3 regions of the Massilia sp. 01N417 genome follow, and region 3 is predicted to be linked to each of the others. Evidence: predicted binding sites of a transcription regulator. Region 3 holds the regulator's gene; each other region holds the start of a gene.
The links. Region 3 encodes sigma-54, which starts transcription at its own class of promoters, with help from an activator protein. Its sites were predicted from a motif close to TGGCANGNAANCTGCTTT; they were not measured.
Positions count from the first base shown of each region.

Region 1: AC1DOQ_RS10745 (PEP-CTERM sorting domain-containing protein) is a predicted target of sigma-54. The motif match lies at 1,473-1,490, and genes of this name have one in related genera.
Region 2: AC1DOQ_RS24230 (TldD/PmbA family protein) is a predicted target of sigma-54. The motif match lies at 1,526-1,543, and genes of this name have one in related genera.

Region 1 covers NZ_JBFTRS010000008.1:33,537-36,812, reverse strand. Annotated here, with positions in the region: gene kefC (glutathione-regulated potassium-efflux system protein KefC) at 1-1,393, shown strand, start outside; gene AC1DOQ_RS10745 (PEP-CTERM sorting domain-containing protein) at 1,529-2,185, shown strand; gene AC1DOQ_RS10740 (alpha/beta fold hydrolase) at 2,347-3,255, shown strand.
Region 2 covers NZ_JBFTRS010000029.1:31,325-34,600, forward strand. Annotated here, with positions in the region: gene AC1DOQ_RS24230 (TldD/PmbA family protein) at 1-1,418, opposite strand, end outside; gene AC1DOQ_RS24235 (class I SAM-dependent methyltransferase) at 1,743-2,519, shown strand; gene AC1DOQ_RS24240 (S1C family serine protease) at 2,607-3,276, shown strand, end outside.
Region 3 covers NZ_JBFTRS010000003.1:220,647-223,922, reverse strand. Annotated here, with positions in the region: gene lptB (LPS export ABC transporter ATP-binding protein) at 1-561, shown strand, start outside; gene AC1DOQ_RS04785 (RNA polymerase factor sigma-54) at 564-2,054, shown strand; gene hpf (ribosome hibernation-promoting factor, HPF/YfiA family) at 2,157-2,516, shown strand; gene AC1DOQ_RS04775 (enoyl-CoA hydratase/isomerase family protein) at 2,624-3,276, shown strand, end outside.

The sequences.
Region 1 (3,276 bases), on a different contig from region 3:
GATGCCGACCCCGGCGGGCCAGGCCGGCTTTGCGATCCTGCTGTTCCAGGACATCGCCGCGATCCCGATGATCGCCATCGTGCCCCTGCTCGGCATTCCCGACGAAGCGGGTTCGAGCGGCAACTTCTGGCTGGCCACCTTCAAGGTCGTCGGCGTGCTGGCCGGGATCATCGTCGGCGGCCGCTACCTGGTGCGCCCGCTGCTGCAGGTCATCGCCCGCACCGATACCCGCGAGATCTTCACCGCCTTCGCCCTGCTGCTGGTGATCGCGATCGGACTGCTGATGCAGTGGATCGGCATGTCGATGGCGCTCGGCTCCTTCATGGCCGGCGTGCTGCTGGCCGATTCCGAGTACCGCCATGCGCTGGAGACCGACCTCGAACCCTTCAAGGGCCTGCTGCTCGGCCTGTTCTTCATCGCGGTCGGCATGTCGGTCGATTTTGCCGTCTTCCTCGCCCATCCCTGGCTGATCCTGGGCCTGGTGGCCGGCTTCCTGCTGATCAAGACCGCGGTGCTCTACATCCTGTCGCGGGTGTTCGGCATGGCCCGCGGCCAGCACCTGCAGTTCGCCCTGCTGCTGTCCCAGGGCGGCGAATTCGCCTTCGTGGTATTCGGCGCGGCCGCCACCGCGCGCGTGTTCAGCGACGACACCGCCTCGATGCTGGTGGTCGTGGTGGCGCTGTCGATGGTGGTGACGCCACTCGTACTGATGGCCTACGACAAGCTGTCGGCCAGCCGCGAAGGCGCCGGCGCCAGGCCCGAAGCCGACGCCATCGAACCGAACGAGGATCATGTGATCGTCGCCGGCTTTGGCCGTTACGGCCAGATCGTCGGCCGCTTCCTGAACGCGAACGGGGTCAAGCTGACGGTGCTGGACCACGACCCCGACCAGATCGAGGTGCTGCGCCGCTTCGGCTTCAAGGTCTTCTACGGCGACGCCACCCGCGCCGACCTGCTGCGCGCCGCCGGCGCCGCCCGCGCCCGCGCGCTGGTGGTGGCGATCGACGACATCGAAGACAGCCTCGACCTGGTCGAGACCGTGCGCCGCGAGTGGCCGGAACTGCAGATCTTCGCCCGCGCCCGCAACGTCACCCACTGGTACCAGCTGATGGACCGCGGCGTGACGATGATCGAAAGGGAGACCTTTGAATCGGCGCTGCAACTGGGCCGCACCGTGCTCACGGCCGGCCTTGGCCAGAACGCCTACCGCATCCGCCAGGCCGCGCTGAAGTTCCGGAAGCTCAATATCGCCAACGTGCAGGCGGTCTATCCCTACTATAAGGACCGCGAACAGTATGTGTCGATGGCCAAGCGGGCCCGCGAAGAGCTGGAGGAGATGATTGCGCGCGACCGCCAGGCGCAGGAGGGGGAAACCCGGCATGACTGGGACTAGCCAGGCAAGTGTCGGATTTATTTACACGAGTACATTCAATTTTCCGATAAACAATTGATTTTTAAAAACAATTGTTTATCGGCATGGTCTTTGCTTGAACCTGATGGCAAGTCCACCATAAAAATAGGGAATGTAATGAAACCAAGCTATTTGAAAGCCTCCTTGCTTCTTTGTGCCGTCCTCGGCGCTGTTGCCGCAGACGCGACTGCCTCCGTCATCGACAACACCGGAATCAAGGCCAGGATTCATCCTTTCGGCTATGACGACACGTCGACCTACGGCCAGACCTTTACGGTTGGTGCCGATCAAGCGCTGAACGGCTTCTCGATGTACCTGTACGGGAATAATCAAACGCTGAATTTGCGCGGCTATGTGGCAGGCTGGGACGGCAGCAAGGCCACCAGCATTCTCTACACCAGCGCCACGCGTTCGGTCACGCCCGGCCAGGGGCTGATGGAGTTCTCCTTCGACACCGGCAAGCTGGGCCTGACGGAAGGCCAGAAATACGTCATGTTCCTCTCGGTCTCGGACCTGGGGACCCAGGCGTACAGCACTTTCGACATGCCTACGACAAACAACAGCTATGCCGGTGGCGATTTCGTCTATTTCAACAACGGCTTGGATTTCGGGGCGCTGACGACGCGGGCATGGGATTGCCAGGAGTGCGGCATTGGCGACGTGGCATTCAAGGCCGAGTTTTCGCCGTCGACCGGCAATGTCCCGGAGCCGGCCTCGCTGGCCTTGCTGGGACTGGGTTTCGTCGGCATGGCTGCCCTGCGCCGCAAAGCGTAAGCGCTCCACACGCCAACCGGAAGCCCGCCGCGTGCGGGCTTCTCGTTTCAAGCACACTATCATTTCTTTCAGGCAGCTTTTTCGGCCACCCCGCGTTAGCATCCTGTCCATCCGACCGGCCGCGCATGCGGCGGGTTTCCGATCACGAACCAGGAGACACGATGCGCCTCACCAAGCTTTCCCGCCGTTCCACCCTCAAGGCCGCCGCAGCGGTGGCGGCCTTCGCCCTGCTCGGCGCATCCGCCGGCGCCTGGGCGGCGCCTTTCGACTCGACCCGCATCACGGTCCGCACCGAAGGCGCCGGTCCGGACGTGATCCTGATCCCCGGCCTGAACTCCTCGCCGCGCGTCTGGGCCGAGATGATCAAGGCCGTGCCCGGCTACCGCTACCACCTGGTGCAGGTCTCGGGCTTCGCCGGCCAGCCGAAAGGCGGCAACGCCGACGGTCCGGTGGCGGCGCCGGTGGCCGAAGAGATCGACCGCTACATCAGGGAAACCGGCCTGAAGCAACCGGCCGTGATCGGCCACTCGATGGGCGGCACCATCGGCATGATGCTGGCCGCGCGCCATCCGGCCGACCTGTCGCGCCTGATGGTGGTCGACATGGTGCCCTTCCTCGGCATGTTCTTCGGCGGCCCCGGCGCCACCGTCGCCAGCGTCGAGCCGATCGCGGACCGCATCGCCGCCGGCATCCGGACCGCCGCGCCCGAGGAACGCAGCAAGCGCGCCGTCGAGACCATCAACGGCATGGTCAATACCGAGTCCATGCGTGCCGGCGCGATCGACGATTCGATGCGCAGCGACGTCGACGTCGGCGCCCGCGCCTACCACGAACTGGTGGTGACCAACCTGGGGCCGGAACTGCCGAAGATCTCGGTACCGGTGACCGTGCTGTACGTCCAGCCGAAGAGCGTGCCGGTTCCCGCCGAGCATTTCGATGCGGTCTACAAAAGCGTGTTTGCACCGGTGCCGGCCGTGAGCCTGAAGCGGATTGCGGACAGCGCCCACTTCATCATGTGGGACCAGGCGGCGCGCTTTCAGGCGGAGGTGAGGGAATTCCTGGGCAAATGAGTCCTCGTCCCGCGCAGGCGG
Region 2 (3,276 bases), on a different contig from region 3:
CCGTTGTTGATCTCGTAGAACAGCTGGCCGCCGAACTGGAAGTTGTAGCGCTGCTGGTCGATCGAGAACGAACCGTCGCCGACGATGTAGATGCCCTTCTTGACGTCCTTGACCATCTCGTCCGGGGTCATCTTCTTCTTGCCCGCCTGGAGCGAGACGTTCGGCATGCGCTGGAACTGCACATTGCTCCAGCTGTCGGCATACGAGCAGCCGTGCGATTCCTTCTCGCCGATGATGTGGGCCTGGTCGCGGGTGGCCTGGTAGTTCACCAGGATGCCGTCCTTGATGATGTCCCAGCGCTTGCACTTGACGCCTTCGTCGTCGTAGCCGACCGCGCCCAGCGAGCCCGGGGTGACCTTGTCGGCCACGATGTTCACCAGCGGCGAACCGTAGTTGAATTTCCTGGTCTCCCACTTGTCGAGGGTGGCGAAGCTGGTGCCGGCGTAGTTGGCCTCGTAGCCCAGCACGCGGTCCAGTTCCGTCGGGTGGCCGACCGATTCGTGGATCGTCAGCCACAGGTGTTCGGGCGACAGCACCAGGTCGTACTTGCCCGGGGTGACGCTCTTGGCGGTCAGCTTGCGCTTGGCGTCGCGGCCGGCGGCGCGGGCGTCCTCGACGATGTCATAGGATTTCGTGTACAGGGTGGCGACGCCGCCGGCGGCCCTGATCTTGTCTTCCTTGCGCGCGGCCAGGTATTCGTAGCCCATGCCGACCGGCGCCGACAGGCCCTGGCGCGAGCGGAACTTGCCGGTCCCCTTGTCGACCGCGGTGGCGGTCAGCGGCGCCCACATGCGCTGGATGTCCTGGTCGATGTAGGAGCCGTCGGTGGACGCGAAGTACTTCTGCTGGTTCACCTGGAACAGCATCGAGTTCATGAAGGTCGCGCCGCCTTCCATGCCGGCCTTGTTGGCGGCGATCAGCAGCTCGGCCTTCTCCTTGATCGGCACCGTGCGCCAGTCCTTCTGCACTGGCGTCGCCCACGAGACCTCGCCCACGCCCTTGACCGGGGCGAGCTGCACCGGTTCAAGCTGCAGCCTGGCGTTGGCCTTGGCGATCGCCACCGCCTGGCGCGCCGCGCCGGCCACGCCGTCCGGGCTCATGTCGTTGGTGGCGGCGAAGCCGTAGGCGCCGTTGCAGACCACGCGCACGCCGATGCCGGCCGACTCGGTATTGACCACGTTCTCGACGTTCAGGTCGCGGGTGATCACGTACTGGTTGAGGTAGCGGCCGATGCGCACGTCGCAGTAGCTGGCGCCGGCCTTGGTGGCGGCGTTCAGCGCGGTGTCGGCCAGCAGCTTCTTGGCCGCGACCGGCATCGGATTGAGCAGCTCTTCGGCGGCGATCGCGCGGCCGAATACGGGCACCAGCATCGTGCCGAAAGCCAGGCCGCTGATGTTGAGGAAGGTACGGCGTTCCATGACGTCTCCTGAGGTGGACAGTGGTCCGGCGGGCGGACCGCTCTTGTTGTGCTGCGCTTTACTTCTTCTTTATCTGCTGAACCATAGCAGCAAGTAAAGTTTTTGAATAGGCAATCTTTATGCCAGGCGCCTGGGTCTTGGTTGCCAGCGCGGCCGGGGCGGACAGTGTCCGCGCGGGACGCGTCCGCCCTGTGTCCGGCGGGTGTCCGGTCGGACAGGCTTAATGCATATACAATCTTTACTTGACGACAACTAGGGCCTGGCCGATGATCGGCGGGCGGCACGGCATGGCGCCGATGCCCCACCGACATTGGAGACCGAGACATGAAACGATTCATCCTGGCCGCCGTACTGGCAGGCTTGGCCGGCACGGCGCTGGCCGCCAACCAAACCGACGACGCCCAGCTACGCGCGGCCATCGCCGGCAGCCACCGCTCAAGCGCCAACGTGGCGCGCGACACCTGGCGCCATCCTTACGAAACGCTTACTTTCTTCGGCATCAAGCCGAACATGACGGTGGTCGAATTGCTGCCGGAAGGCGGCTGGTACACCGAAATCCTGGCCCCCTACCTGCGCCAGGACGGCAAACTGATCGGCGCCGGCCTCATCTCCAAGACGATGCTGGAGTCCAACCCGGCGGTGTATGACAAGGTCGTGCGGGGCGCCTTCAATCCGCCAAAGGGCATCTACGACTTCGCCCCGCCGAACAGCGTCGACATGGTGCTCACCTTCCGCAACGTGCACAACTTCGTCGACCTGGGCGACGACAAGGTCAAGGACATGTTCAAGGCGCTGTACACCAGCCTGAAGCCGGGCGGCGTGCTGGGCGTGACCGACCACCGCCTGCCGGAATCCATGCCGCAGGATGCCAAGGCCACGAGCGGCTACATCCACGAGTCGTATGTGATCAGGATGGCCGAAAGCGCCGGCTTCAAGCTGGCCGGGAAATCCGAGATCAACGCCAACCCGAAGGACAAGGCCGACCACAAGGGCGGCGTCTGGGCCCTGCCGCCGACCCTCACCAACCGTGACGAGGACCGCGCCAGATACCAGGCCATCGGCGAAAGCGACCGCATGACCCTCAAGTTCGTCAAACCGTAAATGTCACGCCGTGGTGAGTATTTGTGAACTTTCACGCTTCGCCACGGTGTATATTCGCTCAGCAATCTTTCCGATTCAAAGAGACGCATGACACTTTTCCGACTCGCTGCCGCCGCAGCGCTTGCCGCCGCCTGCGCGATGGTCCAGGCCCAGGACCTCGATGCGAAGGCCGCACCGACCAAATCCGCCATTCCATCCCGCGTCGAAAATTCGGTCGTCAAGATCTTCTCGACCTTGCGCCGGCCCGACCCGTATAAACCCTGGACCAAAGCCACGCCGCAGGACGTCACCGGCTCGGGCGTGATCATTGAGGGCAAGCGGATTCTCACGAATGCCCACGTGGTCGGCTACGCCAGCCAGGTCGAGATCCAGGCCAGCCAGGACGGCGACAAGGTCGGCGCCACGGTGGTGGCGGTGGCGCGCGGCATGGACCTGGCCCTGCTCAAGCTCGACGACGAGTCCTACTTCGACAAGCACCCCGCGCTGCCGCGCGCCAGCGTGCTGCCGGACGTGCGCGAGCAGGTGTTCGCCTACGGCTATCCGGTCGGCGGCAACTCGCTGTCGATCACCAAGGGCATCGTCTCGCGCGTCGAGTTCGTCCCCTACGGCTTCGGCAACGCCGGCCTGCGGGTGCAGATCGACGCCCCGATCAATCCCGGCAACAGCGGCGGCCCGGTGATCGCCGGCGACAAGATGATCGGCCTGGCCTTCTCCGGCGTGGCCGGCGCCAACAACATCGGCTACGTGATCCCGAACG
Region 3 (3,276 bases):
ATCGTCATCAACGGCACCGACATCACGAGCCTGCCGATCCACCGGCGCGCCATGCTGGGCCTGTCCTACCTGCCGCAGGAAGCCTCGGTGTTCCGCAAGCTGACGGTGGAGGAGAACATCCGCGCCGTGCTCGAACTGCAGCGCGAGAACGGCAAGCCGCTGAGCAAGAACCGCATCGAGGAACGCCTCAACGAGCTGCTGGCCGAGCTGCAGATCGAGAAGCTGCGCGAGAACCCGGCGCTGTCGCTGTCGGGCGGTGAACGGCGCCGCGTGGAAATCGCGCGCGCCCTCGCCACCGACCCGCGCTTCGTGCTGCTGGACGAACCGTTTGCCGGCGTCGATCCGATCGCGGTGATCGAGATCCAGCGCATCGTGCGCTTCCTGAAGGAGCGCGGCATCGGCGTCCTGATCACCGACCACAACGTGCGCGAGACGCTCGGCATCTGCGACCGCGCCTACATCATCAACCAGGGTGCGGTACTGGCTTCCGGCCGTCCCGACGATATCATCGCCAACGAATCCGTCCGCCGCGTCTACCTGGGTGAACATTTCCGGATGTAGTCATGAAACAGACGCTGCAACTCAAGACATCACAGCACCTTGCGCTGACACCGCAACTCCAGCAGTCGATCCGGCTGCTGCAGCTGTCCACTCTCGAGCTGCACCAGGAGATTGAACAGGTCCTCAGCGACAACCCGCTGCTCGAACGCCTCGACGATCCGCTCGACCGTTCGGTACGCCTGCTGGCCGACGGCGCGATCAACAACGGTTCGTCGACGTCCACCACGCCCGACTCGCCGCCCTCGTCCAGCCAGGGCGAGGAGGGCAACGGCGGCGCCGAAGCCGAAGGCGGCGGCAGCGACAGCGACAACGGCGATGCCGGCGGCGCCGAGCACGACATGGATTGGGGCGAGCCGGGCCGCTCCGGCAGCGGCGGCGAGGAAGAAGACGGCCGCCCGCAGCTGGAAGCCAGCCCGGTCTCGCTGCGCGAATACCTGATGGAACAGGTGCGCCTGACCTGCATGTCGCCGCGCGATTGCGCGCTGGTCGAGATCGTCGTCGACACCCTCGACGACAACGGCTATCTCGAGGAAACCCTGGACGAGCTGCATGCGCGCCTGCCGGCCGAACTCGAAGTGGAATTCGAGGAACTGCGCACCGCGCTGGCGCTGGTGCAGAGCATGGACCCGCCCGGCGTGGGCGCGCGCAGCGCCGCCGAATGCCTGGCGCTGCAGATCCGCCGCATGCCTGGCGTGCCGCTGGTCACGCGGCGCATGGCACTGACCATCGTCGAACGCTACCTGACCTGGTTCGCGCAGCGCGAATTCAACAAGCTCAAGAAGGCCCTCGACTGCGACGACGAAGACCTGCGCGAAGCCCAGGCCGTGATTCGCCACTGCAATCCGCATCCGGGCGCGGCCTTTGCTTCCGACGTCTCCGACTTCGTGGTGCCGGACGTGATCGTGCGCCGCGCGAAGGATGGCTGGAGCGTGCAGCTGAATCCCGAGGTGATGCCGCGCCTGCGCGTGAACAGCCTGTACGCCACCTTGATGAAGCAGGGGAAATCGGAATCCCAGCTGGCGGCGCAGTTGCAGGAAGCAAAGTGGCTCATCAAAAACATGCGCCAGCGCTTCGATACTATCCTTCGGGTAGCTCAAGCAATCGTGGAGCGCCAGCGGAACTTTTTCTCCCATGGCGCCGTTGCCATGCGGCCCCTTGTTTTACGTGAGATAGCTGATACACTAGGTCTACACGAGAGCACAATTTCTCGTGTCACAACTCAGAAATACATGCTGACGCCGCACGGCATGTTCGAGTTGAAGTACTTTTTCGGGAGTCACGTCGCGACCGAGGCAGGAGGAGAAGCCTCCTCGACCGCGATCCGGGCTCTTATCGTACAACTCACAGGAGCAGAAGACCCCAAGAACCCTTTATCCGACAGCAAGATCGCGGAGATGCTAGGGGAACAGGGAATGGTTATCGCACGCCGCACGGTAGCGAAATACCGCGAGGCGCTGAAGATCCCTCCCGTCAGCCTCCGTAAATCTCTGTAGCAAGCTCTTTCAGCAAGCTCTTGCAGCAAGCTTCTTGCAACAACGCTGCCCTGGTGCGTGGTATGCGCGTACGACAGGCAGCGCATCATCAAAGGAGTGTGTATGAATCTCACTATCAGCGGACATCATCTCGATGTAACCCCGGCAATCCGTGAATACGTACAGAACAAGCTCGAACGCATCACCCGCCATTTCGATCAAGTGATCGACTCCCACGTCATCCTCTGCATTGACAATCTCACCGAGAAAGAAAAACGCCAGAAGGCCGAGATCAACTTGCGCGTCGCCGGCAAGATCGTTCACGTCGCCAGTGCCGCGCACGACTTGTACGCCGCGATCGACATGCTGATGGACCGACTCGACCGGCAGGTGCAGAAGTACAAGCAGATGCTGCAGGATCACAGTAGTACACCGCTCAAGCGCATACCCAACGATGGAGGAGAAGCTGCCGCTACAGCGTGACCATTCCGCTGGCGCAGCACAAGTAACGAAGGGCGCATCTGGCGCCCTTTTCGTTTTCCGGGCCGCGCTACAATGCCGTTTTCCATTTCAATAAATAAAACAACATGATGAGCGAACACGTGCAGACCCGCGTTGCCAACGGCACCGGCATCATTACCCTCGACCGTCCCAAGGCCCTGAATTCGCTGTCGCTGGAAATGGTGCGTGCACTGACGGAGACCCTGCTGGCCTGGCGCGACGATGCGGCCGTCGACGCCGTCGTCATCAAGAGCAGCAGCGAGAAAGCCTTGTGCGCAGGCGGCGACATCCGCTTCTTCCACCAGGCCGGGCACGCCACGCCCACGGGAGGCAGTGCACTGCTGGAAGACTTCTTTACCGAAGAATACGCACTCAACCACCTGATCCACTTCTATCCGAAGCCCTACATCTCGCTGATGGACGGCGTGGTCATGGGCGGCGGCATGGGCATCGCCCAGGGCGGGCCGGAGACCGGCCTGCGCATCGTGACCGAACGCACGAAGATGGCCATGCCCGAGGTGAACATCGGCCTGTTCCCGGACGTCGGCGGCAGCCACTTCCTGTCGCATGCGCCGGGCGCGCTCGGCATGTATCTGGGGCTGACGGGGCTGACCATCGGCGCCGCCGATGCGCTGTATGTCGGCCTGGCCGACGTGTTCGTGCCGGGCGCCGAACTGGCGGCCCTGCACGCGCTGATCGACCGGACGCCGGGCGCGCAGCTGGCCGATGCGATCCGCGCCTT